3 regions of the Cytobacillus sp. Bva_UNVM-123 genome follow, and region 2 is predicted to be linked to each of the others. Evidence: riboswitches for the same ligand, from Rfam matches in the RefSeq annotation. Region 2 holds a riboswitch; each other region holds the start of a gene.
The links. A riboswitch is a leader RNA that binds a small molecule or an ion and turns the genes downstream of it on or off. The one in region 2 is predicted to bind cobalamin.
Positions count from the first base shown of each region.

Region 1: linked by a shared signal. The riboswitch ahead of KDN24_RS03870 (ABC transporter substrate-binding protein) and the one ahead of KDN24_RS12215 (hypothetical protein) in region 2 are both predicted to bind cobalamin.
Region 3: linked by a shared signal. The riboswitch ahead of KDN24_RS22245 (hypothetical protein) and the one ahead of KDN24_RS12215 (hypothetical protein) in region 2 are both predicted to bind cobalamin.

Region 1 covers NZ_CM177772.1:790,854-798,916, reverse strand. Annotated here, with positions in the region: gene cbiB (adenosylcobinamide-phosphate synthase CbiB) at 1-827, opposite strand, end outside; gene KDN24_RS03880 (bifunctional ABC transporter ATP-binding protein/adenosylcobinamide amidohydrolase) at 824-2,293, opposite strand; gene KDN24_RS03875 (FecCD family ABC transporter permease) at 2,297-3,274, opposite strand; gene KDN24_RS03870 (ABC transporter substrate-binding protein) at 3,321-4,313, opposite strand; cobalamin riboswitch at 4,591-4,779, opposite strand; gene KDN24_RS03865 (hypothetical protein) at 4,831-5,607, opposite strand; gene KDN24_RS03860 (PhnE/PtxC family ABC transporter permease) at 5,900-6,766, opposite strand; gene KDN24_RS03855 (PhnE/PtxC family ABC transporter permease) at 6,766-7,551, opposite strand; gene phnC (phosphonate ABC transporter ATP-binding protein) at 7,541-8,063, opposite strand, start outside.
Region 2 covers NZ_CM177772.1:2,453,812-2,461,874, reverse strand. Annotated here, with positions in the region: gene KDN24_RS12235 (acyl-CoA dehydrogenase FadE) at 1-1,372, opposite strand, end outside; gene prpB (methylisocitrate lyase) at 1,560-2,477, opposite strand; gene prpD (2-methylcitrate dehydratase) at 2,493-3,929, opposite strand; gene mmgD (citrate synthase) at 3,981-5,093, opposite strand; gene KDN24_RS12215 (hypothetical protein) at 5,078-5,311, opposite strand; cobalamin riboswitch at 5,483-5,679, opposite strand; gene KDN24_RS12210 (alpha/beta fold hydrolase) at 5,947-6,726, opposite strand; gene aac(6') (aminoglycoside 6'-N-acetyltransferase) at 6,956-7,390, opposite strand; gene KDN24_RS12200 (class I SAM-dependent methyltransferase) at 7,507-8,063, opposite strand, start outside.
Region 3 covers NZ_CM177772.1:4,330,230-4,338,292, forward strand. Annotated here, with positions in the region: gene KDN24_RS22240 (anaerobic ribonucleoside triphosphate reductase) at 1-1,766, opposite strand, end outside; gene KDN24_RS22245 (hypothetical protein) at 1,805-2,008, opposite strand; cobalamin riboswitch at 2,010-2,193, opposite strand; gene KDN24_RS22250 (CarD family transcriptional regulator) at 2,329-2,802, opposite strand; gene KDN24_RS22255 (DUF6944 family repetitive protein) at 2,987-3,400, opposite strand; gene KDN24_RS22260 (DUF421 domain-containing protein) at 3,481-4,185, opposite strand; gene KDN24_RS22265 (hypothetical protein) at 4,384-4,671, shown strand; gene KDN24_RS22270 (undecaprenyl-diphosphatase) at 4,790-5,311, shown strand; gene KDN24_RS22275 (alpha/beta fold hydrolase) at 5,318-6,094, shown strand; gene KDN24_RS22280 (YkgJ family cysteine cluster protein) at 6,300-6,536, shown strand; gene KDN24_RS22285 (MFS transporter) at 6,832-7,992, shown strand.

The sequences.
Region 1 (8,063 bases), 1.7 Mb from region 2:
GTCGCGCGGTTAGAAACGATTCCTTTGTAATAATTGATTCCGCCAAGCTGAACACCTAGAATCGCTGCAACTGCTGCTTCACCCCAGCCTGAGTTGGGACTTGGATGTTTGATGGCGTCGCGCAAAATGATCTCCCTCGCTTTTTTCCTGCTTACGTATAGAGGGCGACTCCCAGCTAGTATACATATGGACGTCATTCTGCTCGGAATCCAATTCACAATATCATCGAGCCGAGCGGAAGCCCAGCCAAAATTCTCGTATTTTTCATTTCGATAACCGACCATGGAATCACAAGTATTAATCGCTCGGTAAATTAGGGCAAGCGGTGCTCCCCCGATCAACGCCCAAAACAATGGAGCTGTAATCCCATCACTCGTATTTTCAGCGACTGTCTCAACTGCTGCCCTAACCATTTCAGGCTCATCGAGACACTCTGTATCTCTACCAACAATATAAGAAAGCTTCTCCCTCGCCTCGTCCATATCCCCCTTTTCTAAAGGTTCATAAACGGTCATTGCAGCTTCCTTCAAGCTTTTTTGGGCGATAGCTGATGAAATAAGAATGGCCTCTACAAAAATCCCAGCAGCTATATGAAGCGAATAAAAGAACGTTACAATAAGAAAAGCAAGACTACCAATAATAGATAAAACAATTAGAACCATTACTATTCCAGTTAATTTTTTCATTTTTCCCTTATTCAAAGCTTTATCAAGTTTTGCAATAAGAGATCCCATCCATCTAACAGGGTGTGGCCAGTTCGGAGGATCGCCGATAATAAGATCAATAAGAACAGCGAGTGTAAGCGCAGTTAGGTGACTAACAATCATTTTTTCACCCGTTTTCTACTTTTTACGATCGAATCCCTCGTACATTCCGAAACACCTTTTCCAATGACCTTTCCTAACGGAGTAATCGTTCCAGCATAATCGAGTTTTTTCCCTCTCTGAGTAGAAGCAATTAATATACTATCTGTAGATGTTCCCGTCGCAATTGTACCTGTTACATGATCTTTCACTTCTAATTCATGGAGCACTTTTGCTTTCGCCTCGGTAGCTGTCATAATACTTTGGATAAAGGCTTCCTCCGTCAAATCCCCACTGATGAAAATCCATGTATTGATTGTGCCTGGTACCATTTGAAAATGATGCTCTATCCCTCTTGTCGCATCAATTGCATTGCCCACTCCTGCTGTTACAACGACAAAAACAGCAAAGCCTTCCTCTTTATAAAACTGAAAGCTAACATCATCAAGCATAACGGCTGTCATCATGCCGACAGTTTCAGTCGGTTCGAATCCGTGAGCTTTTAAATAATCGACCATTTCCCGCCGATGATCTGTGCAATCATAATCTTTATTAACATGGCGATTCACAAATGTATGATGCCAGCCTGTACCTGAACCAACTACACCTGAAGACATTGTTCTAAGCGGAAGTGGAGAGCGCAATACGAAATGAGACTCAAACATTTCCAGAAAACTTGTATCAATATAATATGTCTCTTTCTTATCCGCAAATTCTTCGGGCAAAAGCACCATCTGTGGAGCAGCAACAATCGGATGTGGCTGTTTTTTAATTTTTGTATTGTATACAGAGCGAATTCTTTCCTCGCGCAGCACTTCATTTGGAGTGTGATTTATATTAATTTCGCCGCCTTCAAGAAGGATAAGTCTGTCACAATATAACCCCGCTAAATTTAAATCATGGAATATTGAAATGACAGTCAGTTCTCTATCCTTTGTCCAGCTTTTTAATAAGTCCAATAAATCTTTTTGAAAAGAAAGATCAAGATGGTTCGTCGGTTCATCAAGCAATAATATTTCAGGCTCCTGAGCTAGTGCCTGTGCGAGAAAAACACGCTGCCTTTCTCCACCAGAAAGTTCATGAATATAATGATTTTCAAAATGTGATACACCCGTCTGCTCCATCGCCATTTTTACAATTTGCTCATCATTCTCTGACCAAGTTTGAAACCAGCCTTTTTGATGAGCATATCTGCCAAGCCCAACCGTTTCCTTCACTGTATAAGAAAAGGCCTCACTAGAATGCTGCGGCAAAACAGCAATGATTTTTGCTAATTCTTTTGCGGAAAAATCTTTTAATGATTTTCCTTTCAATAAAACTTCTCCATCTGAAAAAGGTAGTATCCCGCTTAGCATTTTGAGCAATGTTGTTTTCCCGCTTCCATTCGGACCTAATATTCCGAGCAGCTCCCCTTTATCCAATTGAAAGCTCACATTTTTTAAGATGGATGAACCAAAATATCCACCCGATAATTGTTGAACATTAAGCATCCTTTATCCTCTACTTTCCGCTCGTCTATTCATTAAGATTATGGCAAAAACCGGTGCTCCAATGATGGCGGTAATGACTCCAATCGGTAACTCTGTCGGTGAGATAATGGTCCTTGCTACAAGATCCGCTAGAATTAAAAAGCCGCCTCCTGTAAAAATGGATAGTGGCAATAAATGCTTATGGTCAGGACCCCATAACAATCTTGTCAAATGTGGGATGACTAGACCAACAAATCCAATGGTTCCTGATACCGCTACGGCAGCACCAGTTAGGATTGAACCTGCTATTAAAATCATCATCTTTCTCTTTTGAACATTCACACCGATATGCTGAGCCCTTTCCTCGCCAAAAGACATCGCATTCAATTCATGGCTATTCAGCAAAAGAATAATCGAACCAATCGCAAAAAATGGCAGAATAATTTTTATATAAGCCCAGCCTCTCATCGATACACTGCCAAGAAGCCAGCCAATAATTTGTCGCAGCTCTTCCCCTGTTAAAGCAATCATAAGTGAAATTAAAGCACCTAAAAAAGAACTAAAAATGATTCCAGTTAAAATGATCGTTTCCACTTTCATCGAGCGTTCAATTTGACGGGCAAATAATAAAACGAGAAAAATCGTGATAAATGAAAAAAGAATACTTAACAATGGGAGTGTAAATAAACCGGCAAATGGAATGGAAATACCGAAGAATAACGTAATGACTGCTCCCACAGAGGCACCAGATGAGACTCCTAGTGTATATGGGTCTGCGAGAGGATTCCTTAATAATCCTTGAAAGGCAGCCCCCGCTATCGCGAGAGATGCCCCTACTAAACCTGCTAGTATAACTCTAGGTAAGCGAATATTCATGACTATATTCGCATACATAGAATCAATATTTTCATTTGGTGAGAAGCGGAAGATTTCAGCACCGATTATGTTAATAATATCCATCGCTGGAACAGCAACTGTTCCAATTGAAATGCCCAACAGCATTGCCGTAAAAAGAAATGCCACAGCAAGCAAATAAGCAATAAACTTATTATTTAAATGTTTCAGGGTAAATCGCTTTTGCAAGTTCCTCTACTCCTTCGACAAGCCTTGGGCCTGTACGGGTAACCTTATCTGAATTCACATCTACCACTTGTTTATTTTTCACAGCAGAAATATCCTGCCAGCCATCTCTTCCTAATACATCTGCAATTGGGTCTTCAGTATAATATCCGTGAGTTGTAATAATAACATCCGGATTTCTTTCAATAATCGCTTCAGGATCTATTTTCGGCCATCCTTCTTCAGTAATAATATTATCTGCATGAAGCATCGTTAGCATTTCATTCATAAACGTATTTACACCAACCGCATAAATTTCAGGTGCTGGGGATACTTCAACAAAAACCGTTTTACGGTCTTCTGCTTTTATCTCCTCCGCTTTTGCTTTTAACTCATCAAGCTTTGCTTTCATGTCAGCCACAAGCTTGTCTGCCTTTTCCTTCTCTCCTGATGCTGTACCAATCATATTAATTGAATCATAGACTTCCTCGAAGTTCTTCGCATCATTCACAACAAGGACAGTAATTCCAGCATCTCTTAATTGTTGTAGACCTGCTTCTGAATTATGTGCGCTTGAAGCATGAGCTAGAACGAGGTTAGGATTTAAAGAAATAATTTTCTCAACATTAAAATCCATACCGCCGACTTTTTCTATTGCATTCACTTCTTCTGGGTAATTATCATAATCATTCACACCAACAACCTCATTGCCTAATCCTAACGCAAAAGCAATTTCCGTGTTACTTGGAATTAAAGAAACGATTCTTTCTGGCTTCGCTTCAATAACTACCTCATTATCAAGAGCGTCTTTAATCGTAACTGGAAAAGCAGCTGCTTCCTTCTCTGCATCTTGTTTTTCATCTGCTCCTGTACTCTGTTCTGTTTCTGTGTTGTCTTTCGGTTTGTCTGCATTATCACCACAACCAGCCAATACCCCCATTGCTAGTAGAAGTGCAAATAATAATGAATAAAGCTTTTTCATTTTTTTATTTCCTCCTTAAATCCTTCACATTTAACATTTTTCATTAGAAAAACTCGCATTTGCCAAGTCCTTTCGGCGAATGCACTATCTTTTCTTATGCGGTATTATTAACGCGACTAATATTTGAACTTTATTTTACTTTAGTACGTTAATAAACTTAAATTTTCGTACTAGCAAAAAAAACATCTCCACACTTGAAATGGAGATGTTTGCATAGGTAAATTAGAAAAACAAAGGAAATCTAACCTGTCAAACACCTCCTATCCTCGTAGGTTTGATGGTGCTAGTAGAAGCAGGCAGGTCTCCTGGCTCATGGTCATCGCTATTTTCTGCGCCTTCCCATACATTTTTAGTACAGTGGCCATTGCAGCAAGCTCCCATTTACAGTGGCGGGACCGCGTTGGATTTACACCAACTTCCCTTTTAAGTCTTCAAAAACGAAGACACCCATTCTAGTCTTATATATGAAATTTTCCGCTAATTTCGATTATACACGATAATTTAGCAGAATAGCGTATTATGAACTAATAATTTTCCACACTCTCGATTTTTTATCAAAAACGAGCTTTGCTTCACAAGGTTGATTTACAACGCTTTCATATTCTTCATACATATCATCCATATCAGCAAAATCACCGATTACCCAAATGGGAACTTCCATTTTTACTCGGCTTTGCTCTGCATCCTTAATGGAAAGAAGAACGCCTTCCTTCATAAAAGATTTCAATGAGGTGAAAATCTCGTTTGGAATTGGTGGATATGGTTTTGGTTTTTTGAAACTAAACAGGGATCTTTCGACCTTTATTTGGTCTATTTTGCTTGGAATTACTGTCCCGAGCATTTTATAAAAATTATTATAATTTCGGTAATATGTTTTGTTTATAAAGCCATCATCATGAGCTAAATATACGTAACGATTGCTTAATTGATTATAAAAAGGCGACTTCAAATGTTCTTTCATATGACCGAGATAAAGAAGTTCAGCAATTCCTTGTTCCGATAGTTCATTTAAGGATTCTTCCTCCTCAAAATCGATCCAGCAAAAGTCACCATACCCATATACATCCTCTTCCATCAGCTTGCTTAGCTTTTCCCTCGGAACATACTCATGCAAAGTGTGCATATTAAAATCACCATCATCAAAGCGGTGCTTTAACAATAGTAAATTGTTTAGTGATTCAAATAAAGATTCCGCAAACTCTACAAATTCAATTCCATATGTAACGACGTATTGCTCACGTTCATTTAAATGGATATAAATGATATCGCGAACATTATGGTTCCTTTTTTTCAACTTTGAAACCTCCGAAAAGTTAGAAAAACTTGGCGTTCACCAAGTCCTTTCGGTGAATGCCCTAGCTTTTCTTATGCGGTATTATAAATGCTAATATTATTTGAACTTCATTCTACTTTAGTGTGTTAATAAACTCAAACTTTCCACTTAGCTAAAATAAGCTAAGCATTCATCTGTATGATATAAGTTCCCCTTATTCTAGCAAAAATAATATAAAATTGCTTCCTTTTAAAATAATTTAATACAAATGTAAAGAGGCAGCATGAAAATTCCGCCGACTCTTTCGAAAAAACTAAATATTTACTTTTAACCGTTTTTTTATTTGGGTTGCAAGTAATTCGAGCAAAATCGCAACAGTTAAAATAAAATAGGTGACAGTGCCAATTTCTCGAATGTCATAGTAGAAGCTACCTGCCATAAACATATCGAAGCCTATTCCGCCAGCACCAGCTGCAGCTCCCATAGCAATGGCAACAGCAAAGTTTATTTCGAATCTTAAAAATGTCCAAGAAATCATATACGTAATCGATGAAGGGATCACCGCTTGAAAAACGATTTGCCACCAGCTTGCCCCACTCGCCTGCAATGCTTCAATTACACCTTTATCAAGCTCTTCGAATGATTCAGAATATGCCTTAATTAAATAACTAACCGAGTGAAAGGTCATTCCGATGACAGCGGCAACACTTCCTAAACCTGCTGCAACGGCAAATATCAATACCCAAAGGACAGTAGGAACCGCTCGTATAAATGCAGCAAATCCCTTAATAATAGCGGACACACGTTTTGAAGATAAGTTTTGCGCTGCAAATAAACCTAAAACGACAGCAATGATCGCACCGAATATCGTTGTTAAAAACGCAAGCCCTAATGTAACCATCACTTGTTTCAATGCATGTGTAAAGGTAAAGTGATTAAATTGCGGCTCCAAAAACATCACTTTAATATTTTGAATCGTTGCAACCAAACCTTGAACAAGGCTCACATCTTTCGAATCAAGCGTATAAAAAGCATAAACGGTCAAAATGGCTAAAACAACAAGTGTACTCCGCAATACGATTGTTGCTTTCGTTAATGGTCTTATTCGGATTCGTTTTGGAGGAGTATTCGTTAACAATGCCTTAGACGATAATTTTTCGAGTTTATTATCTATCTCCATTATAAAATGACCCTCCTCACATAGTTTGACACAAACTCAATGCATAGAATGGAGATCACAATGACAATGACAACAAGGCTAGCAGCATTATAATTTAAGCTTTTATAATAAAGATCAAAAGCAAATCCAATTCCTGAACCAGCAAGCAATCCAATCAATGTAGCACTGCGAATATTTGTTTCAACCATGAACAACACCCAGCTGATGATTTGTGGTATACAAGAAGGAATGACAGATTGAAAGATAATTGAAAAATAGCCTGCTCCTGTTGCTTTTAATGCCTCAACCGAACTGCCGCTCACCTCATCAATCGTTTCCACGAATGCCCTCGTTAAAAATCCAAATGACCCAAAGAATAGGGCGAAATAGCCCGTCAATGAGCTTTGTCCGAATGAAAACAGTAAAATCATCGCCCAAGCAGTAATGTCAATATTACGAAAGATCGTGGCGATCGCTCGGCAAATTCCGCCAAAGAAAGCATTCACCCTCGTCGTATTTGAGCCTAGCACCGCAAATAGCATCGCGAGCAAAGCAGCAACAGTTGTTGCTGCAACAGAAATGAGCAAGGTTTCAATTAATTTAGCGAATATATCCGGTAGCTTCGTTACCGAATCCTTCGTCGGATAAAAATTCGAAAATGACCATTGGATTGCTTTCGGGACAGCTGCAAATCCTTTTGCTAGACTAAATTCAGTAATTGTTATCGCAATAAAGGTAACCACACAGACTAAGAGGATTAAACCAGCAGAATTAAGCTTCTTTTTCCTAAAAATGTCAACCCGCATGAATTTCACCCGTATTAAAAATAAGTTTTCCAGCTTCAGAGCCATAAATGCGGTGAATATCATCTGGAGTAATCTCTTTCGGTGAGCCATTATAGACGACTTGCCCACTATTAATTCCGATAATTGTATCTGAATACTTCAATGCGACATCAACTTGGTGAAGATTAACGAGGACGGTAATACCCATCTTTTCTGAAATATTTTTAAGATGATCCATAATGACTTTTGAAGAACTTGGGTCTAAGGAGGCAATCGGCTCATCACAAAGCAGCATTCTTGGATTTTGGATGAGGGCGCGAGCGATACCAACTCGCTGTTTTTGTCCGCCACTTAATTGGTCTGAACGTTTAAAGATCTGTTCATCTAAGCCTAGTACCTTTAATATTTTTATCGCCTGTTGTTTTTCTTCTTCAGAATACAAACCAAGCATACCAGCTAAGGTAGATTTGAAGCCAAGTCTGCCATGGAGAGTGTTTTCGATGACAGTAAGTCGATTCACTAAGTTATAATGC
Region 2 (8,063 bases):
TACCCGAATTTGAAATCGCTTTCAAAGATATGTTTACTAAATGCCTAGATAGCTTAAAGTATTGATGATTTCTTTCTGATCGCTTGCACTTCATATGAAAACTACCTTGGAATGCATCTTGTGAATATCTCTTTAAGAGGATTTTCGCAATCGTTAATCGGTTAATTTCATTTGTTCCTTCAAAAATGCGGCTAATTCTTGCATCACGGTATAATCGTTCTACTTCATAATCCTGCATGTATCCATATCCGCCATGAATTTGAACCGCTTCATCAACAATTTTCCCCAGTATTTCCGAGCAATTAACTTTATTTAGTGCACACTCCAAAGCGAAGTCCGATATTCCTTTTATCATATGTTCCTTATTATCTGCTGAATCAATAACATCATCCAATTCCCCTGCTGTGCGATAGGCGGCACTTTCAGCACCATAAATCGCAACGGCCATATTGGCCAGCTTTTCCTGAATCATCGTGAAATTGACTAATAAATTGTCGAATTGTTTTCGTTCCTTCCCGTAATCTAATGCTAGTTGCAGAGCTTGTTTTGATGTCCCGATATTTGAAAAAGCTAGTTTAAGGCGCGCCATATTTAGGATATTCATCGCAACCTTATGGCCTTTCCCAATTTCTCCAAGCACATTTTGCTTTGGAACCACTACGTCCTCTAAAATGAGAGTCGCTGTCGAAGATCCTTGAATGCCCATCTTCTCCTCTTCTGGTCCAACAGACACACCCTTAAAAGAACGTTCTACAATGAATGCTGTCATTCCCTCCCCTGTTTTGGCAAAGACGACAAAGACATCAGCTAGATGAGCATTCGTAATCCATTGCTTTTCTCCGTTTAACACCCAAGCCACTTCATCCTCATTTAAAATAGCACTTGTTTTTGGACGAAGCGCATCTGAACCTGCATCTGATTCCGTAAGGGCATAAGCTCCTACCCATTCTCCTGAGGCCAGCTTTGGCAGATATTCTTGTTTCTGCTTCTCGTCCCCAAAATACACATAAGGCAAAGTTCCGACTCCAACATGAATATTAAAGGAGACACTAAATGAGCCGCCAAAACCCATTCTTTCTGCAACAAGCCCCGAAATTTTTTTATTGAGGTCAAACCCTCCGTAAACTTCTGGTACCTCAATGGAAAGTAGACCCAGTTCGCCTGCTTTCTCAAATAATTTTCGAGTTGCTTCATACTGGTGCTTCTCAATGGCTGTGATTTTAGGGGAGACATCCTGCTTAATGAACAGCTCCGCCGTTTTAGCAATGAGCACTTCCTCAAAATGAAAGTCTTCAGGTGTAAAGAGTTTATCTATCCAATCAACGTGTTGTAAAGAAGTTTTATTCGTAAACTTGCACTCTGCTTTTTCCATACCTAACCTCCCTGCATGGCAAATTTATCGTTCTCAGTCTAACTTAGAACAAGTAAAGACGATCTTCCTTTCGTATCTAGTTTGCTATTTTGCTGATGATACATGTGATCGCCTTCTTTTGTGCTATTCAAGTTGTGCTAGTCATTGAGGGAAGAAAAGGGCATTCCCTTTTCTCCCATAAGGGGCATTATCCCTTTATTTCTTCTTCGGGCAAGACGGTTTTGGCCATCTTACTATCTAAATCCTCAAATTTATAATAGGAAATTGTTTCATACAATTCCTTTCTCGTTTGCATAGATGGAAGACTATCTTTCTGTGTGCCATTCTCCTTTATCACCTTAAAAATATTTTCATACGCCTTAGCAGCAACTCTAAGGGAGGTGACAGGATAGATCACCATTTGGATCCCCATCTCTGCAAATTCCTCTACCGCATAATAAGGTGTTTTCCCGAATTCAGTCATATTAGCAAGTACTGGCACTGTTAATTTTTCTGTAAATAATTTGAATTCATCCTCAGACTGTAATGCTTCTGGAAAAATAACATCTGCTCCTGCGGCAATGTAGGCAGATGCTCTCGCTAAAGACGCTTCCAGCCCTTCTACTGACCGGGCATCTGTACGTGCCACAACAAACAGGGTCGGCGCTGTTTCTTTGATAATTTTAATTTTCTGTACCATTTCTTCAATTGAAACTAGCTGCTTTCCATTCAAATGTCCACACTTCTTTGGCAGTTGTTGGTCTTCAATTTGAACGGCAGCAACATTAGCTTCAGCCATTTCCCTTGCCGTACGCGCTACATTAAGAACGCCGCCAAAACCAGTATCAATATCAACCAATACAGGCAAATTCGTCGCACGCACTAAATCTCTCGCCCTATCAGCCATTTCAGTTGATGTGACAATTCCTAAGTCTGGAAGTCCTCTGCTTGCTGTATACGCGGCACCAGATAAATACAGGGCAGAAAAACCTGCCTTTTTTGCGACAAGTGCCGCCATCGCATCATGAGCTCCCGGTATTTGCAAAATGTCTTTGGATGAAATAAGTTTACGAAATTGATTGGCGAGCTCTTTTTGAGTCGCCGCCTGATCGACAATCCAAGCCATCTAAAGGTCCTCCTTTTAGAGCAAAAACAACTCTACAAATTGATTTACTTGCATTTTTTCAAGGGTTTCCTGCTCAAAGCAGACTGCTTCAATTTTTCCTTGATGCTTGCTCGGATAATGAGTTTTCAGGTTGCTAGAGAACTTATCAATAATTTTTGGAATGGCTTCTTCTCTGCGGAAGCGGTGTCCCAATGGATATTCGCATTCAATTTTTTCAGTAGAAGTCCCATCTTTAAAATGCACCTGAACCGCATTAGCGATTGAGCGCTTGCTCGGATCGAGGTAATCAAAGCTATATTGCTTGTTTTCAACGACTATCATCTTTTCTCTTAAACTGTCAATTAGCGGATCTGATGCCGTTTCTTTTTCATAATGCTCTGCTTTGATATCTCCTTTGATCAGGCCGATCGCTGTAATATACTGCAAGCAGTGGTCACGATCAGCTGGATTATGAAGAGGGCCTTTTTTATCGATAATTCGGATTGCTGATTCATGGGTTTCAATGGTAATGCAATCAATCTCATCAAGTTGGTCCTTCATCTGCGGATGCAGCTTAATCGCACATTCTGCTGCCGTTTGGGCATGAAATTCTGCCGGATAAGATACTTTGAATAGCACATTTTCCATTACGTAGGAATCAAGCTTTCGGCCAAGTTTCAGTTCCTTCTGCTTGAACAAAACATCCTGGAAGCCCCATCCTGGAGCTGATAGGGCTTGTGGATAGCCCATTTCTCCTTTAAGGGCCATCATAGCCAGATGGACTCCTCTGCTTGTCGCATCCCCCGCAGCCCATGACTTTCGTGATCCGGTATTTGGCGCATGTCGATACGTGCGAAGGCTGGAATTGTCTATCCAAGCGTTGGATAATGCATTGATGATCTCCTTACGTGTTCCACCCAGCATTTTTGCAACAACCGCAGTAGTAGCAATTTTGACAAATAACACGTGGTCCAGTCCGACACGGTTCAAGCTGTTTTCAAGTGCCAGTACACCTTGAATTTCATGTGCTTTGATCATCATCTCTAATACTTCACGGACAGTTAAAGGCTCTTTCCCTTCTGCTAAGTGTACACGACTTAAATAATCTGCTACCGCTAATATGCCGCCAAGATTATCTGAAGGATGACCCCATTCTGCAGCTAGCCATGTATCATTAAAATCTAGCCAACGAACCATACAGCCAATATTAAAGGCTCCACGGACTGGATCCAGCACATACGACGTCCCTGGCACCCGACAGCCATTTTCAACGGTTGTCCCAGGTACAATCGGTCCAAGTAACTTTGTACATTCAGGATAGTTTAATGCAAGGATTCCGCACCCAAGGGTATCGAGCAATACATAGCGCGCTGTCTCAAACGCTTCAGAGCTTGTGATTTCTTTATCGAGCACATAATCGGCAATTTCCTGCAGTAATACATCTACTTTCGTCTGTTCCTTCGTCTTATTCATTTGGATCTTCCTTTCTTTTCAGCTTTGTAGAATAAATAATTCTCTATTACTTTAATTGGCTGGACGAGCTCCAGTATAGTGCACACGCGGCCGGTAAAGTCGATTATTGGCATGTTGCTCTATGACGTGAGCACATAATCCAACTGTTCTGGAACTGAAGAAAATAGGTGTATATAAAGGAATCTCAATGCCAAGCATCCAGTAAACAGGTGCCGCGTAATAATCCAGGTTCGGGTAGAGCACTTTCTCCCGTTCCATCATTTTCTCCCCAGCTTCACACATTCGTAGAAGAAGGTCATCCCCTTTCATATCCGAAAGCTGCTTGAGCGCTTCTTTCATCATAAGTGCTCTAGGGTCCATCTTCTTCATGTATACACGGTGTCCGAATCCCATAATTTTTTCTTTATTCAGTAGTTTTTTCTCTAGCATTTTTTCGTAGCCTGCAACTGTCTTTGCCTCATTTAACATATACATGACTGCTTCATTCGCTCCGCCATGCAAATTTCCTTTTAAAGATGCAACTGCACCAGTCAGGGCACCATACAAATCGGATTGTGTTGAAGCGATCACTCTGGCTGTGAAAGTTGAGTTGGGCATTTCATGCTCACTGTATAAAACGAGCGAAAGGTCAAATATTTTCTCTTCCATTGGAGAAGGCTTTCTCCCTGTTAGCATATAAAAAAAGTTGGCACTGTAGGATAATTCATTGAGTGGCTCAATCGGTTCTTTGCCATTAATAATGCGGTAGCTATTGGCCACAATATTAGGGACTTTTCCTAACAACCCATATGCACGATTTTTATTAGCAGAAATAGAACGGTCATCAATTTGGACATCAAAGCCTGCAATTGAGGATATCCCTGTCCGAAGTCCGTCCATTGGATGCGTTTCTTTAGGAAGTAATTTAAAAACATTTAATATCTCTTCAGGGATTTCATATTCACTTTTAAGTATTTCTGCAGTCGAGGCCTTTTCTGTATCAAGTGGCAATTCGTCTTCAAGCAAAAGATGGACAATGTCCAGATACTCTTTCGTTTGGGATAATTGGATAAGGTCGTACCCTTTAATAATGATCTGGCTAGCAACAGTATCTAGAAAAGATATGTTCGTTTCTGACGCCACAACCCCTTCAAGTCCCGGAAAATAGTTTATTTCAGTCTCCATTCTTCTTCCTCTCCTCCAAATAGATCCTGTTTTATGATCATGTAAGCCTTTTCAACATTTTGCATAAGAATTTTTGTTTCTTCTAGTCCCTCTTTACGGTCTGTTATTTCTCTTACTAGCTGCGCATATTTTTCTTGAATTGTACAAGATTCGGCTAAATTGTAATTATCCATAATGCACGTTTTAAAAGAATTAATAAAGTCGTTTACTGATCCCAACAAAGCTGTCCTCCTCCAAAATGAGGTCTTCATAAAAATTAGTCCAATAAAAAAACAACTTCCTAAAGAAGTTGTTAAGTTACGAACGAATACCTAAATAAACATGTCTATTATAAAATAGAAAACATGCTCCACTATTCCGCACTTAACACCCCCTATCCGCGTAGGTATTGATGTTTGCTAAAACAGGCAGGTCTCCTGGCTTATGATCATCGCTTTTCGATCCTTCCCATTTCCGTTTTACAGGAAACAGTGGCATTTTCGAATTGCTCCCAATTACAGTTGCGGGACAGCGCCGGACTCTAACCGACTTCCCTTTTAAGAGGTAAAACACATAATTTTACTTCACCTGTTTCTACACCTATTTAATTTTACATATTAAACATATCAATTTTTCGGAAAATTTACAATAATTTTATAAGATTAAGTAGAAGAAAGCCTGACTAATTTACCCTTCGTTGGAGTACGACAATAGAGTTGGCACAAATATTTTTCAATATACGAGAGGTGCTTCAGTTGCAGACAAAACCCTTTTTCATAGATTACAAAATTATGTTATTCCTCAATTTCACTAAATCTCTTAATTCTATCTCTTATTTCATCCATAACACATTGGAAAAAGAGCCATTGTTTCACTAAATAAATTGCGTTATTAGTTGGTTAAACTTCTCACGTTCTTCCCAAAAAAGGCCATGACCACTATATTGAAACGGAACAAGCTGTGAATTTTTTATGTTTTCATTTAGTTCCTTAGCCTGTGCATATGGAATAACTTTGTCATGAATACCGTGAGTGATTAAAGTAGGGACATTAATTTTTGGAAGATCCGCATGTAGCTTTTCATCTCTTAATGTGGTTATAATAGCAGCTGTCGACCAACTTGCTGCTTGTAATCCCATTTGTAAAAACCAGTCTGAAAATGGTTTAGTTATATATTGAAAGAAAAATCCATCTGTTACGTCCTGCATCATTTTGGGCCGGTCATTTAAAGTTTCTTTAAGAAAGTGATGAGCGACTTCTGCGGTAAATCCAGTTGGAGCAGCAGCATCAATAAGAACAAGCTTTGATACACCAAAACCGTTGTGACGAGACATATATCGAATTGCGATAGCCCCACCGGTTGAGTGACCTACAAGTGTAAAATTGTTTATTTGAAGTGTACCAACAACTGTGCGAATATCATCTGCAAGTCTATTAAAAGTATAGCCTCCCATTGGTTTATCCGATTTGCCAAAGCCCCTCCAGTCTATACCAATACAACGATAGCCCATAGCAGGAAGAACATTAAACTGATATTCAAACTGTTTATGGCTTAGCGGCCAGCCATGTAAAAATACGATGGTCTTATTTCCCCCCTGGTTAACATCTTCTACATATAAATTAACACCTGGCTCTATATTCACAAAGTATCCCATGAAGATTCCTCCCTAGTTAATATGGTTTCAACAATACATATTCATTTTGAATAACAAAGATGAGTACCTATTCCAGTTGTAGGCTAGAGAAGTGAAAAGGATGGTGTTTATTGAAATTTCTTGTCCTTTAACATAAAAAAGAGCGTCATTCTTGCTGTAGAATCACGCCTGATTGCCGAAAGTGTTATTCGTTTTTTTCAATCGTATCAGATCCAAAATTTCGTCAATCCTATAAGTCTTTTTTAAAACAAATAATACGGTTTACTTCACTAAATCCCAAATTAAGATGCACTGCTAAGCTTTCTTCATTATCTAATTCACAGTCACTAGCAAATTCATGACATCCTCTATTCTTAGCCCAATTCTCACAAGCATTCACTAATTTCTTAGCTAAGCCTTGTTTACGAAAGTCCTCTTTTACATAAAGTCCCTCTAAATATCCTGCTGGACTTGAGCTTGTCCCTTCAACATAATCATATCGAAGTTGGCATTGCGCAAACCCAACCGTTTCGTTGTCATGAAAAGCTAAAAAAACCTTCGCATCTGGCTGGGCTATAAGATGTGTCATTTCTTGAATAAATTCCTCTAACGTGTGATCAGGCCAAAGTAATAAAGCTAGGTGTGCAGCTTCTTTTGAATCTTGTAACGTAGCCTCTTTTAGCATAAAAAAACCTCCGAATCTCTTCAATTCTTCTTTTGCATTTTTTTAATGGGAAACCTATAGTATGAAGTTCTCCTAAAAATCACTTTATTCTTATTAAACTAAATCTGTATGATTCCTTATAATTCTTTCTTACATTTTACCATTATAAAATTTATTGGAGGCTTATTTTTCATGTCCTTACTTGGCTCGTCCATTTCTGAAAACTCTACTAGACCATATTTTCCAAATTCTTGTTTTATAGTGTCAGAATCAAAAAAGAACATTTTTACGCCTTCCATTATCTCGAAATAGTTTTCATCCAATTGTTTGCCCTTACCAAACATGGGAGCTTTTTTTGAAACAGTTGTAAATATCATATATCCATTAGGCTTTAACTGATTATAGCAATCTTTAATAAACTTAGCTCTCTCACGATTATTCAATAAGTGAATAAGTGCATAGCAGAAAATACCGTCATAGAGTTTATTATCAAAAGGCATATCAGTTACTGAACCATGAAAAATGTTCATATCAAGACCATTTTGCCTCGACAAATCAATTGCTGTTTTGGAAATTTCAATTCCTGTAACATTTATTCCACTGTCAATGAAAACTTTTGCATTTCTACCATATCCAATACCTGGTACTAGAATTTCCTTAACATTCCTTTTAAGAAAAAAGTCTTTTGTTATAA
Region 3 (8,063 bases), 1.9 Mb from region 2:
TGTTCATCATTATTTTCGCAGCTTGGGCATTCATGATCAATTATTCCAGAATAGCCACAGCACTTACATCTATCTACTGGGTGATTAATGGAGCCATAGCCCATATCGGCTAAAGCCATTGCTTTCACGATTGTATCTAATGCCGGTATATTTTTGGATACATCCCCATCACATTCAATATAAGAAATATGTCCGGCATTGCAAAGTGAATGGAAAGACCCTTCTTTTTTAATTTTTTCGATTGCTTTAATATCGTAGTAAACGGGTATATGAAAGGAATTCGTATAATAATCACGGTCTGTTATTCCTTTCAGCTTACCAAACTCAGTACGATCACGTTTCGTAAACTTTCCAGATAGCCCTTCTGCCGGGGTCGCAATGAGCGAAAAGTTAAGCTTATATTGGGCAGCCGCTTCATCCATTTTGTCTCTCATGAATTGGACAATTTGATAACCGATTTGATAAGCGTCTTCACTTTCTCCATGATGCTCGCCTAGCAATGCAACTAAAGCTTCTGCCAGCCCGATAAAACCGACACTCAATGTTCCATGCTTAAGCACTTGTTCCAGCGTGTCATTTTCGGTTAAGGTTTCGCTATCCTTCCAAACGTTCTGTGAATATAAAAATGGAAAATGACGTGCTTTTTTCTTTATTTGAAAATGATAGCGATCTAATAATTGTTGAATAGCTATATTTAAATAGTGATCCAATTTTTCAATAAATGCTTCATAGGTTGGATAGTTTAAAGCAAGTTTAACTAAATTAATCGAAGTAAAGGATAAGTTCCCTCTCCCAATACTATTCTCGTCACCATGGAGATTTGCCATTACTCTCGTTCGACAGCCCATGTACGATACTTCTGATTCAGGTGTCCCATTATAAAATGGACGGTTGAAGGTTGAATCAAGAAAACTAAAGTTTGGAAATAATCTTGTTGCTGTTGTTTTTAAAGCTAATAAATACAAATCATAATTTGGTTCACCACTCGAAAAATTGACACCCTTTTTCATTTTAAACACTTGGATTGGAAAAATCGGTGTCTCCCCTTTCCCTAATCCAGCCTGTGTGGCTAATAATATATTTTTTACAACCATTCTTCCTTCTTTTGATGAATCAGTGCCGTAATTTATCGAGACGAATGGAACTTGTCCCCCACCTCTTGAATGCATACTATTACAATTATGTATAAATGCCTCACATGCCTGGTAAACAATGTGATCGGTTTCCTGCCATGCTAGCTCACTCATTTCTTCTTCCGTAAAGGTTGTCGGATAGGAGTGAAGCCGCTTAATCGTTTTCTCATATGTTTTTCGTACATATGGAGCTAAATCAAAATCAAACATCGGATAGCTTTGCCCTCCATGCTGCATATTTTGATTGGACTGAAAAATAATGGAGGCTAACGCCATGGCGCTGCCAATATCATTCGGCTCTCTCATATGACCATGCCCAGTATTAAATCCATTTTTTAAGATTTTCCCTAAAGGAATTTGACAACATGTTGTGGTGCCAGTTGGAAGAAAATCTAAATCATGTGGATGAAGATAATTTTCATCAATGGCTTGTTTAACTTCCGAACGGAGCAGACATTCTTTTGCATAATATTTTCCACTTTCTGATGCGAATTTTCCCATTTGCCCCATTGGTGATTGACCATCTACATTTGCATTCTCCTGAAGGAGATCTTGATTATTTACCTCAACGATATCTTTGAATGCATCTAATAATTCATCCCTCACTGCGTTTTCCAAAACCAACTTATTCATCCTTTTCCCTCCCAAATGATTAAACAGAAACTATTAAATTAGGTAGGCTTTCCATATAAAAAAAGCCCACCATAGGTGAACTTAGGATAGGAAGAAGACATACTAAATAAAGCATCATATGTATGAATTTCACTTACCCCATCTTCTTTCACCCGAAGAAGCGGATAATAGATAAAGTCAACCATCCACCTGTGTTTTTGATGGTTTGTTGAACTTATCGGGACAATACGATCTATAACCATTCGTTCATCCGCGATCTAGGCAGGTCTCCTGGCTCGTGCTTCACTCTACTTTAAGCCCTTCCCATATAAAAAATCATATAGTGGTCTGCTTATTTCGTCACACTTACAGTTGCGGGGACAGCTTTGGCTTCACACCAAATTCCCTATTAAGTCTAAGAAAAGACACCTAATATCTAATATCTAAATCAATATGTAGTAGTGTTCACTTATATACTATCGTATATATAGTATTTTTCTTATTCTACCATAAACTTCTTTCTTTTGTCAGCCACTTTTGCGAAATAAAAAACCACCAATCATTTGATGGTGGTGTGCCCTTCTTAACTCGATATTTTCAATAAGTCAGCCGCTTTGCTCTCTGATATATCCTTTATTAAAATTAACTCACTAATTAAATTTCTTTGTGCGTTCTGAAGCATTTGTTTCTCACTTGAATTAAGGGTTTTTTCCTTATTTTGAAACAATAGATCTCGCACTACTTCAGCAGAATCACTCATTTTACCTGTCTTCATTTTCTCCATATTTGCATTAAATCTTTCTTTCCACGGAAGTGAGCGTTTTGGTTCTGCATGATGAAAATCATACAAAATATCCTTCATTGTCTCAAGATCAACAATGGCCCGAACACCCGATTTCGACATCTTATCCAAAGGAATCATGATATCCATCTTACTAATAGGGATAGTAATCACGTAATATTCCTGGGTTTTGCCAAGAATTTCTCTGTCTTCTATGGCTTTAATGATACCTGCCCCATGCATCGGATAAAAAACCTTGTCTCCAATTTGAAACAAATTCTCCACCTCCATATATACTTACAATATATATGGTATCATATTGAATAAAAATAAACAATTTTTAAATATAACATTTTATTTTAATATATGTCAATACATTTATGAAAAATATTTTTTGGATTTTTTTATAAGATTTTCGTGAAAATTTTTAATACTTCTTTTGGTTGATTAACGGGATTATTTAAGGAACAAAAAGTTCTGCTCCTTCCTTCTCCTCCTGAATTACTTCAACTCCTCCAAATCCTTCGATCTGGGCTCCAAATGATTGAATAAAGCTGCCTGCAATGGCTAATTTTTGTGCATTTAAGATCATTTCTTTATCAATTGTAGACAATTCTTGTGATACCCCTAAAGCTTCCATTATTTGTCCTAACGCTTGCACCCAATTTCCAACGACAATTTTTTGCTCGCCATGAGAGTCAACATTATCACTAATAAATAATAGCTTAGATAATAAAATGGCTTCACTTAATTGCCCAAATGCTTGCAGCCAAACAGCAACTTCTATTTGCTCTTCAAGGCTACGTATTAAAGATGCTCTGTCTGAAAATTTATTTTGGTTATCCTTATCCCATTTATCTTGATGATTTTCCATTTTAATCACTCCACTACACGAATCGAATTACAATCATTACTATTCTAATTTGAGAAAAACGTGAGTAACGCGGTGGAAGTTTATTTATATAAAAAGATGGTTAGCTCACCATTTTTATCAACTGTTGCTAACAATACGTCACTTACCTCGACCTGATGCGTTTTTTTTAAAGTATGAATTAGCCAATTTTCTTCCTTCCCCACCTGCTTTAATTCTTCATTATCAATGACACCTTCTCGAACAATTATTTTTGGTAAATCAAACGGTTGTGGCACGAGATTTACATCACTTCTAGTAACCGTTTGATGACTAGGAAGCAAAAAAAATGAAATGTGGCCATCTTGCTCCCACAAGGCTAGTGCAACTTTTCTAATATCTTCGATTTTGTCTTTTCTAGCTGCTGATAATAAATCATCTATTGAAATCCTTGCTTTGCGCAAATTCTCAGATAAGATCTGACCATTTTTAATTAATGGAAAAGCTTCTGGAAAAACAAACCTTCTAAGCTTTGCCCATTTTAAAGTTAAAAAAATGCTCAATAAATATAATATGGCGAGGACAATCATTGTAATGATAGGACCCTTTAATCCACGTCGTTCATCAGAAAGTGGGTGAGAAATAATATTTCCTATTATTAAAGCCATTGTAAAGTCAAGAAAGCTTAATTGTGAAATGGAACGCTGTCCCATTACTCTCGTAATAAGGAGCATAAAAAAATAAGCAATGATAGCTCTTAAGATCCATTGCATAGTCGTAAGCGTTTCCTGGCCGAAAAAAAAGTCCATTCGATATTCCTCCGAACAAACAAATTTGCTTTGGTAAACTTTGACCTGTTGAGTAAAGTTCATTTAATACTGATAATATGTCCTGAAATTCAGCTTTTAAGCAAAATCTTCCTTGCATGAGCTCGCTTGTTTAGGCAAATATTAGATCGTGGAAGGTGGATTTTTTGCGTTCCAATTTTTATTAAGGAAGTGGTTGAATTGAATAAGATGGTTTCCGCTCTCTTTAACATGAAAAGAACACAAAATCGTTTCAATATGTTTCGCAAAAAAAGAAACAATCGAGGGATACTTTGGACAACTGTGCTAAGTCTTGCTGTTAGTGCAGCCGCATTTGGAATAAAAAGAAATAGAAACAGAACAATTCAAAATTCTGTTCAAAATCTCATGAGTAACCTCAAAGTACCAAGCATGGGCCAAACACCTAAAATGGCTGATTTAACAGAGTTCTCAAAAGAGTTACTACCTGATAATAATCAAAATAAATAGCTTTCACGCCCACTTTAAGTGGGCATTTTACATTTGAGAGGGAATACTTTCAATGTTCCGAGGTCATATTAAAACTGCTATTGCGTTTAATATTGAAAAAGTTAGGAGCCTATTCTTCATGGACTACAAAGCTTTTCGATTCATTAATCAGCTTTCAGGACACTGTCGTCCGCTTGATTTACTGATGATATTCATATCGAATAAGATTCGCTATGTATTTATTTTTGTGATCATTTTTATGTGGATTAAAAAAAGCCGTTACCGGATTTTAGCATTAAATAGCATTTTCTCTATGGGTGTATCATTTTTCATATACAAGATCATTAAGATTTTTTATTTTAAACCACGCCCATTTATGAACAGACGAGTTGGCATCCTTATCCCGTCTAAAGTGGATTCTTCATTTCCAAGTAAGCACACAATACTTGTATATGCTATCTCTACGACTATTTATCTTCGCAATCGTCTGCTAGGTGCAATCATGCTTTTCCTATCAAGCTTAACAGGCTTCTCTCGTATATGGTTAGGTCATCATTATCCGCTTGATATTATCGGGAGTGCAACCATTGCATCTATAACTAGTTATGTTATTAATCAGATCGGATTCATGGATGAGAAAAATGAACATACAGAAAGGTGATATAATATGCCGTTTCTTCAAATAGATACTGAGACAAGAATGTATTATTCAGTGCGGGGAAGTGGAATTCCCATCGTTTTTATTCATCCCCCTGTCCTTACCTCTGCTAACTTTGACTACCAAACATCATACTTATCTCAGTATTTTCAAACGATCACCTTTGATATAAGAGGACATGGAAAAAGTGAGTTTTCAAATACATCTATTACATACCCGCTCATTGTCAGTGATATAAAAAAACTGCTGGACCATCTAGAAATAGAAAAAGCTTTCATATGCGGTTATTCTACCGGAGGATCTATCGCATTAGAGTTTTTACTGACCTTTCCAAATCGCGCTTATAGCGGAATCATTATTAGTGGAATGCCGAATGTTAATGATGATTATTTAAGAAAAAAGATTCTCATAGGAATTAATCTTGCGAAAGTAAGAGCAAAGTTTATATTGGCATGGTCCATTTCGATGGGTAATTCAAATACCTCAGCCATTTTCAAAAAGATGTTTGCCGAAGCTCGACAGGGAGATATAAGAAATATGGAACAGTATTTTCGTTGCAGCCTACAATATAATTGCACACAAAAGCTTGAAAAGATTGAACATCCTATTTTATTAGTGTACGGGAAAAAGGATTTATCATTTCACCAATATGCAATGGTGCTTCAGGAAAAATTACCACATAACCAATTATTATTAATAAATGAAAATCATCGAATTCCGACTAAAGCTGCAAAACAATTAAATGATTCGATCATGCAATTTGTCCATACAATTTCAATTGGTTAAGGTAATAATTTGAAAATCATCCATATTTTCATTTACATCATCTGGTATATCCTGTAAAATATCCGCTAGTCGAAGAGTAAAAAAATGAAATGTTTATGATTAACTACATAGCTGTGTTATAATATATGTAACTAGAAATAAATCATTTCAACTTGTCCACAAACCTGATTAGTAAACACTATTCAGGTTTTTTGTCGTCCAAAAAATGGTTCATAATTCAATCTTAATCGTTGTAACACGAGGTGGGGGTGTCTATGATTTAAGGAATGATAGATGTGGCAAACATTCGGTAAGACCAGAAATTTGTCGTATGTTTGGATTTTACGAAGGGCTTGCTTGTTTCCGAAAGCCTAAATTAGCAACAAAACAAATGCACCAATCTGTTAAAGTTAACCATATTGGGATTTTAACATTTGATTTTACTTGGGAAGATTTTAAGTAGCTATATCGATTGGAAAAAGCATATTAACATGCACATTTGTAGACTGTAGAAATCAAGTTGTATAAAAAAGGTTGGTTATAAGTGATAAATAAGTTATAATTAATAGCTATTAAAGTGCCAATTATTATTAAACCAACAAGGCAATCTGAGTGAGATGCCTTTTTTATTTTAATAAATTCAAAAAACTATTAAAGAGGGTGAATCAATTGATTAAAAAATTAAGGCAATTGAAAAACGTTTCAGTGTTCCAGACGCTTCTAAGTTAGAAAAAAATTTAGAAGCGAGGAATCTTAATATGAATAAACAAAAAATCTTTAATACATCATTTCTTTTTATCTTTATTAGCAACTTTTTCGTTTTTATTGGATTTGAAATGTTGCTTCCCATTTTGCCAGCCTATTTAATAAGTCTTAATGCTTCTACTATGCAAGTGGGTTTAGTGACAACGTTATTTACGATAGGCGCTGTCCTAATCAGACCTTTAGTAGGATATTATTTAATTGATAATCAACGGAAAAGTCTAGCCATTGGTGCAAGTGCAGTTCTAATGTTGATTACACTTATTTATCCTTTTCTCAATATCGTTTGGCTGTTTCTATTAATACGATTTTTTCATGGCATTACGTGGGGCGTCTCAACAACAGCCAATAGTACATTAGCAGTCGATTTAATTCCTAAGAAAAGGTTAGGAGAAGGAATGGGGTATTTCTCCGTCTCAACTACGGTGGGAGCTATCATAGCACCGAGTTTAGGGATTTTTATATATGACTCTTTTTCCTTTGACATTTTAATTTGGTCTTCTGCGATACTCAGTCTATTGGCAGTCATTGCATTTCAATTTGTCCATTCGCCTGCTCCTGTAAAGCGTAAGAAGCAACCTTTTCGATTTTTGGATATGATTTTTGAAAAAGATGTATCGTTTCAAGCATTACTGACGGTTATGACAACACTTGGTTTTGGAGCGATTATTACGTTCTTAGTTCTTTTTGGAAAACAAAAGGGATTAGATCATATTTTTCTTTTCTTTCTTATCAATGCAACGGTCGCCACTTTAATACGTCCGTTTACTGGGAAATGGTATGACAAAAAAGGACCTTGGTCTATCATCATAATGTCAGCAGTTTTAGGATTTTTGTCACTTATTTTGCTGTCTTATACCACAAATGATTTCCAACTTATTTTTGCGGCGATTTCATTTGGGGCCGGTTATGGAACTGTTATGCCATGTTTACAAGCATGGACAGTTCAAAAGGTAAGTGAAGAAAAAAGTGGCGCAGCCAACGCAACCTTTTTTTCCAGTTTTGACGTTGGGGTTGGAGTCAGCGCATTTATATTAGGTATTTTAGCTGAATGGGTCAGTTTAGAGATGATTTTTCGAATCGTTAGCCTAAGTTTTATTGTTGTGGCTGTATTAGTCTATAAGGATTATTTAAAAGAAAAAGTAAAAAATGATTAAATCACCCTAAAACAAATCCACCTCTATGTTATTAGAGGTGGATTTGTTTGCATAAAAAAGTCTTTGGCTTA